2 regions of the Mesorhizobium sp. UC74_2 genome follow, and region 2 is predicted to be linked to the other one. Evidence: riboswitches for the same ligand, from Rfam matches in the RefSeq annotation. Region 2 holds a riboswitch; the other holds the start of a gene.
The links. A riboswitch is a leader RNA that binds a small molecule or an ion and turns the genes downstream of it on or off. The one in region 2 is predicted to bind cobalamin.

Region 1: another riboswitch for cobalamin. It lies ahead of bluB (5,6-dimethylbenzimidazole synthase); the one in region 2 lies ahead of ACFJIU_RS06760 (ribonucleoside-diphosphate reductase subunit alpha).

The regions. Positions count from the first base shown of each region.
Region 1 is NZ_CP170562.1:3,381,739-3,385,633, reverse strand. It holds gene ACFJIU_RS16480 (MFS transporter) at 1-599, opposite strand, end outside; gene ACFJIU_RS16475 (TetR/AcrR family transcriptional regulator) at 756-1,370, shown strand; gene bluB (5,6-dimethylbenzimidazole synthase) at 1,375-2,112, opposite strand; cobalamin riboswitch at 2,158-2,345, opposite strand; partial or broken gene ACFJIU_RS16465 (histone deacetylase family protein) at 2,557-3,484, shown strand; gene ACFJIU_RS16460 (exodeoxyribonuclease VII small subunit) at 3,488-3,739, shown strand; gene ACFJIU_RS16455 (DUF2277 domain-containing protein) at 3,805-3,895, shown strand, end outside.
Region 2 is NZ_CP170562.1:1,434,298-1,438,192, forward strand. It holds gene ACFJIU_RS06760 (ribonucleoside-diphosphate reductase subunit alpha) at 1-2,264, opposite strand, end outside; cobalamin riboswitch at 2,369-2,569, opposite strand; gene ACFJIU_RS06765 (TonB family protein) at 2,641-3,816, opposite strand; gene ACFJIU_RS06770 (TonB-dependent receptor plug domain-containing protein) at 3,820-3,895, opposite strand, start outside.

The DNA of each region.
Region 1 (3,895 bases), 1.9 Mb from region 2:
GGCTGCCGGACCTTGGGCTCACTGGATCGTTGCAGGATGAAGGCGGCCATGCCGAAAGCCAGCAGAAGCGTGCTCACCAGCATGCCGGCTTCCGGGAACAGCGCCACACTGAGGCCTACCGAAAGCGAGGCGCCGGCAATATAGACCAGTTCGTCGGCGACCGACTCGAAGGCAAAGGCCGTGTTGAGCTCGGGACGATCGCGGAATTTTTCCGTCCAGCGCGCACGCACCATGGCCGGCACGCTGGGCATCGCCGCGGCCAGGAACGCCGAAACGAACAGGGTCCAGCTCGGCCAGTCATAATGGGTGGCCGCGAGCAGTGTGAGGAAGGCGATGACGGAGATGACCGTGGTCGGGGCGGCCACGGCAGTCTGGCCGAGCCGGTCGATCCATCGCGAGATCTGTGGGGCGGCAAAAGCGTTGGTCAAGGCGAAGGTGGCCGATACAGCACCGGCCAGCCAATACTCGCCGCGCGCCTGGGACAGCATCGCGACAATACCGATGGGAGCCATGGCGATAGGCAGCCGCGCAAAAAAGGCGGCGGCTGCGAAGCCCTTGGCCCCGGGGACTCTGAAGATTTCACCATAAGGATTGCGCATGGGAGCACTCCTGAATTTTGAGGGTGCGCCACTTACATACGTGGCGTATGCGAATGAGATAATTGCATACGTCACGTATGTCAATTAATATACGTCGTGTATGTAAAAAAATATACGCGACGTATGTGAAAAGCAGAAGCGGCAAAGGAAACACCAATGAGGACAGCTCATAAACCCCGCAGCGAAATGATCGCCGAGACGCGTGCGAAACTGATTGCCTCTGCGCGGCGGGCCTTTGCGACAGTCGGTTACGCGAACGCATCGATGGATGATTTCACCGCCGAAGCGGGGCTGACGCGTGGCGCGCTTTATCATCATTTCGGCGACAAGAAGGGGCTTTTCGAAGCCGTGATCGCCCAGATCGACTGCGAAATGGCGGCGCGTCTCAATGCTGTCTCCGCCAAGGCCGAGACGCGCTGGCAGGGTTTCATGGACGAAAACATCGGCTATGTCGAAATGGCGCTCGATCCGGAAGTCCAGCGCATCGTGCTGTGTGATGGCCCCGCTGTCCTTGGTGATCCGGCGCAATGGCCCAATGCCAACGCCTGTATCCTGTCGGTAACCAAGAACCTTGCAGCGCTGAAGGAAGATGGGGTTATTCGCCGCGACATCGATCCTGAAGCGATGGCACGGCTGATCAGCGGCGCCTCGCTCTATGCTGCGCAGTGGATTGCAAACTCCGATGATCCTGCCGCCATATCGACAAAGGCGGTTAATGCGTTTCGCGCGCTCATGGAAGGTTTGCTGGTGGACGGCAAGACTGCTGCCTGACTTCTCATCCTCTGCCCGCGATCGCGTTGGCCGCGGCTTTCAGCACATCCTCGCCGGCACCGGCATAGGTCTCGCTCATGACGAGGTCGCAGAGCGGCAGGCGCGAGCCCCAGCCATTGCGTTCAAGGTCGGGTCGGGTGGCGAATTCCGAGACGTGCCCGACGCAAAGATAGGCGACAGGCACGACATGATCCGGGATGTCGAGCAGGTCTCTGAGCGCTTCGGCGTTCAGGATGCTCACCCAGCCGACGCCAATCCCTTCGGCCCGTGCCGCCAGCCAGAAATTCTGTACCGCGCATACCGTGCTGAAGAGATCCATTTGCGGATTGTGCCAGCGCCCGAGCGGCGAGTTCTCGCTGCGCGAGCGATCGCAGGTGATGCAGAGATTGAGCGCGCTTTCGCAGATGCCTTCCAGCTTGAGCTTGCGGTAAAGCGCCTGCCGATCCTCCGCGATATGCGGCAGTTCCTGGGCTCGGGCTGTCAGGAACAGATCGCGCACCGCCGCGCGCCGTTTCTGGTCCCGGATGACGATGAAGTTCCAGGGTTGCATGAAGCCTACGGACGGTGCGTGGTGCGCAGCCGTAAGCAGGCGGGCAAGCACAGCGTCGTCGATCGGGTCGGGCCGGAAATGGCTGCGCACGTCGCGACGCGTGAAGATGGCGCGATAGATGGCCTCACGCTCAAAATCCTCGAAGGCAAGATCTCCGGAGGTATGGCATGTATGGTTGCGGACGGTGTTCATCGCGTTTCCCTTGCGATCGAAACAGCGTCATCCACCCGTCCATGCGGATGACCATTTCTGCCTGGCCGGTCTTCTGGCTCGGGTTCGTCCCGCTTGCCGGCGCCTTCCCGTCCTTGCGCGGACAGTGGCTCTTGCCGAGCGATCCCCCCTCACAGCGTTGGGCACGCCACGGATTTTCACCGTGTTCCCGATTCTCCCGCCTTGCGGCAGGCACCTGACAGTGCGGCTAACCTAGCCGAGTTCGCGGGCAAGGACAGCCCTGATGTCGACGTCGGATGACGCCTTTTCCCCAGCAGGATGAGCAATTCCAGCAAACGCGCAACGGTTTTGCGTCCGGAATCGCGTTAAAACAAAAGTTGGAGCGTTTCCGCGTTTCCGTTGAAAACGGAAACGCTCTCATGCTTGTCGCGTGGCCATCATCTCCATTGCTGATAAGGTGGCGCCATGACGACCCGTCTCTACACCCATCCGATTTTTCTGGAACACATCACGCCCGCCGGGCATCCGGAGCGACCGGACAGGCTGCGCGCTATCGAGCGGATTCTGGACGACGAGGTCTTTGCCGCCCTCGACAGGCACGAGGCGCCGATGGGCGACGAGACGACTGTTCTCTATTGCCATCCAAAGGATTTCGTCGAGCGCGTCCGCAGGGCGATTCCGCAGGAAGGTATTGCCGTCATCGATTCCGACACGGTGGCGAGTCCCGAAAACCTGGCAGGCGGCGCTGACCGCCATCGGCGCCGCCAATGCCGCCGTGGACGACGTTTTCACCGGCAAGGCCGACAATGTCTTCGTGGCCGCGCGTCCGCCCGGCCATCATGCCGAGAAAACCACCGCCATGGGTTTCTGCCTGTTCAATACGGCTGCGATTGCCGCTCGCTACGCACAGGAAAAGCACGGCGTCGAGCGTGTCGCCATCGTCGACTGGGACGTTCATCACGGCAACGGCACGCAGGACATCTTCTGGGACGACCCATCGGTGCTCTATTGCTCGACGCACCAGATGCCTCTTTATCCTGGCACCGGCGCCAGAAACGAGACTGGCGCCGGCAACATCGTCAATGCGCCGCTGGCGCCGGCGACGGGTAGCGATATCTTTCGTGAGGCGTTCAACACGCGTGTCCTGCCGGCGATCGATTCTTTCGCGCCGGACCTTGTGATCATCTCGGCCGGTTTCGACGCGCACCATCGTGACCCGTTGGCCGAGATCAACCTTGTCGAGGATGATTTCGACTGGGCGACCGGGCAGTTGATGGATCGCGCCCGCCGTCATAGTTCAAACAGGCTGGTCAGTTTGCTGGAAGGCGGCTACGACCTGCACGGATTGGCATTTTCGGTCGCAGCGCATGTCGGCCGCCTGATGAAAGGATGAGCCATGGCTGAGGAAGCGAACCAGGACGTCAAGGCGATGAGCTTCGAGCAGGCGCTGGATGCGTTAGAGAAGATCGTCGACGATCTCGAACGCGGCGACGTGCCGCTCGACCAGTCGATTCGCATATATGAACGGGGCGAGGCGCTGAAGGCGCATTGCGATCGCCTGCTCAAGGCCGCCGAGGACAAGGTGGAGAAGATCAGGCTCGCCCGTGACGGCAAGCCGGTCGGTACCGAGCCGCTGGACGGGGACTAGGAGCCTGAGAGGCCACTAACGGGAACGAGGGGCAACGCCGGATATATCAAACGGGAGAGATATCCATGTGTCGCAACATCAAGCCGCTGTTTAACTTCGAACCGCCGGCGACCGATACCGAAATTCACGAGGCGGCGCTGCAGTTCGTGCGCAAGA
Region 2 (3,895 bases):
TTCTTGACCCGCTTGCGCAACGCATCCCAGTCGAGCGTGGAAGACGCATCCATCTCCACGCTGGGCCGCGCCTTTTCCAGGAGGACAATGGAGTCTATCGGCAGGATGCCTTTCGACCACAGCGATCCTTCATAGCTCGGATAGCGGCCACGCTCGGCGGCAAGATCGACCGAGGCCGAGATGGCCTGGTAGCTGATCGCCTCCATGCTGGCGTCGGCGAAGGCGACCGCCTCATCGGAGGCATAGGGGATGCGCAGCAGCTGCAGCGCATCCTGGAAGCCCATCAGGCCCAGCCCCACCGGCCGGTGGCGCAGGTTGGAACGGCGCGCCTCGGGGATGGTGTAGAAATTGATGTCGACGACGTTGTCGAGCATGCGCATGGCGACGGAGACGGTCCTTGCCAGGCGATCGAGGTCGAGCCCCTTTTCGCTGACATGGTTGACGAGGTTGATGGAGCCGAGATTGCAGACGGCGACCTCGTCCTTCGACGTGTTCAGCGTGATTTCGGTGCACAGGTTGGAGGAGTGAACCACGCCGACATGGCCTTGCGGCGAACGGATGTTGCAAGGGTCCTTGAAGGTGATCCAGGGATGGCCCGTCTCGAACAGCATGGTCAGCATCTTGCGCCAGAGGTCGACGGCGCGGACCTTGCGGAACACCTTGAGCCCGCCGGCGGCTGCCTTCGCCTCATAGGCCTCGTAGGTCTGCCGGAACGCGGAGCCGTAGAGATCGTGCAGGTCAGCCGTCTCGTCTGGCGAGAACAGCGTCCATTCGCCATTGGCCTCGACCCGTTCCATGAACAGGTCCGGCACCCAGTTGGCGGTGTTCATGTCATGCGTGCGGCGGCGATCGTCGCCGGTGTTCTTGCGCAGGTCGAGGAATTCCTCGATGTCGACATGCCAGGTCTCGAGATAGGCGCACACCGCGCCCTTGCGCTTGCCGCCCTGGTTGACGGCGATGGCGGTGTCGTTGGCCACCTTCAGGAACGGCACCACGCCCTGGCTCTCGCCATTGGTGCCCTTGATGTGCGCACCGAGGCCACGCACCGGCGTCCAGTCATTGCCGAGGCCGCCGGAATATTTGGCGAGCAGCGCATTGTCCTTGACCGCCTTGAAGATGCCGTCGAGGTCGTCGGCGACGGTGGTCAGGAAGCATGACGACAGCTGCGGCCGCAGCGTGCCGGAATTGAACAGCGTCGGCGTCGACGCCATGAAATCGAAGGAGGACAAGAGGTCGTAGAACGCGACGGCCCGAGCCTCGCGGTCGATCTCGCGCACCGCCAGCCCCATGGCGACCCGCATGAAGAAGGCCTGCGGCAGCTCGAAACGCTTGCCCTTCGTGTGCAGGAAATAGCGGTCGTAGAGTGTCTGCAGGCCGAGATACTGGAACTGCAGGTCGCGTTCGGGCTTCAGCGCCGCACCCAGCCGGGCAAGGTCGAAGCGGCCGAGTTCCGGATCGATCAACTCGGCTTCGATGCCGGCCGTGATGAATTCCGGGAAATAGGAGGCGTAGCGCCCCGCCATCTCGGCCTGGGTTGCCTGCTCGCTGCGCCCGGTGACGAAACTCAGGGCTTCGCGGCGGAGGCGGTCGAGCAGCAGGCGGGCCGAAACGAAGGCATAGTTCGGCTCGGTCTCGACCAGCGTGCGTGCGGCCAGGATCGGCGCCAGCGACAGTTCATCCCGCGTGATGCCGTCATAGAGATTGCGGCGTGCCTCGGTGAGGATGGCCTCGGGCGAAACGGCTTCCAGGCCGGCGCAGGCTTCTTCGACCACGCGCGAGAAGCGGGCTTCGTCGAGCGGTGCAAGGGCACCGTCTTCGCCCTTCACGTTGAGCGATCCGCCCGGCGCGACCGCATCCGCCTTGTCCGCCAGGCGCTCGCGCGCCCGCTCCGCGCGATAAAGCACATAGGCGCGCGCCACCTTGTGGTGTTCGCCGCGCATCAGCGCCAGTTCGACCTGATCCTGGATCTCCTCGATATGGAAAGTGCGTCCGGCTTCGAAGCGGCGCGTCAGCGCCGCAACCACCTGTCCGGCCAGGTCCTCGACAACGTCATGCACACGCCGCGAGCCCGCCGCGCTCGAGCCTTCGACTGCGAGGAAAGCCTTGGTCAGCGCCACCACGATTTTCGTCGCATCGAACGGCGTCACCGAACCGTTGCGGCGTATCACCTTGTAGCCGGGCTCGGCCTGAGGCGAATGATGGCTTTCGCCGATCGGTGGGGCCTTGGGAGCTCCGTTCGTGGTGAGCGCTGCAGTCGTTGCCATGTCATCCCCGTGGCGTTGTGGGCGGGGATTTTGGGGGAACGCATTGGCCATTCGGGACGCAGCGACGCCCGGCCACGCGCACCGCCGGGACACCCCGCCCGAGGTTCGTTCTCGTTCGTCGCGGCAGGTCTCCTGGCTCACAGGTCGTCGCCCTTGTCGGCCTTCCCGGTGCGTTACGGCACCAGTGGCATTTTTCGACGCGGGCTCACTGCTTACAGTTGCGGGGGCAGCACCGGTTTTGCACCGGCTTCCCTCTTAGCTCCCGAACCAGACGACTCGGGAGAACCTCGACTCCGATATCTAGTATAGAACAGCGACTCGATGTCAACGACTGGTATGGATGGTCGCGGATTTGCCGACAAGGCATTTTGGCGGTTCAGCGCTTGAAACTGATCGTGATCGCCAGCGTCATCGAGGAGCGGGCTATTTCAGGTGGCGGGGCGGGTACAGGGGAGGCTCGCTTCACGGTCTCGATCGCAGCGCGATCAAGGGCCGCATTGCCGGAGGAGCCCGCGACCGAAGCCGATCTTACGACGCCTTGGGCATTGATGCGCAACTGCACGCGAACCGACGCAGAACCACTGGCGCCCGGGGGATATTGCCTGAAGCGGCGGATATGGGCGATGACCTTGGCCTGCCATTGCGCAGGTGATACCGCGCCGCGTCCGGCTGCCTTCGCGGGTCCCGTGGAGGTTGCCTGCTTCGGCGAAACCGCCGCCGGCCGAACGGCTTTTTCAGATGAGCCGGACCCATCGGCTGCCACGGTCCTCTTCGGCGCGCTCTTGCGCTGCTGGCGAACCGGCCTGGCGGGCTCTGCCCGTTCGAGTTTGCGAGAGCGGCTGTTGTTCTCGGCCTTTCGGGTTTCCTGTCGCGCGGCGCCGGGCTTCTCGACCGGGCGGGCGGGTTTGCTTTCCGGCGCCTTCGTGACGGCCGGCACGGCTGGCACGTTTTGCTGCGCGGAGCGGAGAACCTGTGGTGCAGGGGCGGCTTCCTGCTTCGGCTGCGGTGCTTCGGTTCTGGTTTCCGCTGTTTCCTGTCGCGGCTGCCGCGCGGGTTTGGTCGTCGGGGGCTTGTCGTCTTCAGGGAGCGGATCGGCCTGCCTCGGTTCGTCGTACGAGGGCTTTTCCGGCGCTTTTTCGATGTCAGGCCGAGGAACGGAGCGTGCCGGTTCGTCGACTGCATCCGCGGGCCGCTCGGCCTTCAGGGCAGCCTCGGATACGTCCGGAGGCACCCACTCAACGGAGATGGAGTCGACGATGCCCGTATCGGTGGCGGGAGGCAGGGTTAACGCGGCGAGATAGAGCCCGGCGCCGATATGGGCTGCGACGGAGACCACGCCACCCAGCAGCCAGCGCTGCGCTTCGCTGCGGTCGCCTGACGGTTCTTCGCCGGACTCAGGTTCCGGTGCTGCGGTGTTCGGGACGGCGTCATCGCTGTCGGGTCGCGGCGCCGGAATTTCCGGCGCCGCCTTGTCGTCGGTCGCCGGGACGGGCGAAGCAGGGCCGGCGCCGCGCGCGGATTTCCGCGCGCGCGATCTCGCCGGCCTGGCCATGCCCTAGAACCGCATGGCCGAGTTCAGGTAGAAGGTGCGGCCCTGTTCCGGGAAGCCGTAGGCAAGCTGGTAGTTCTTG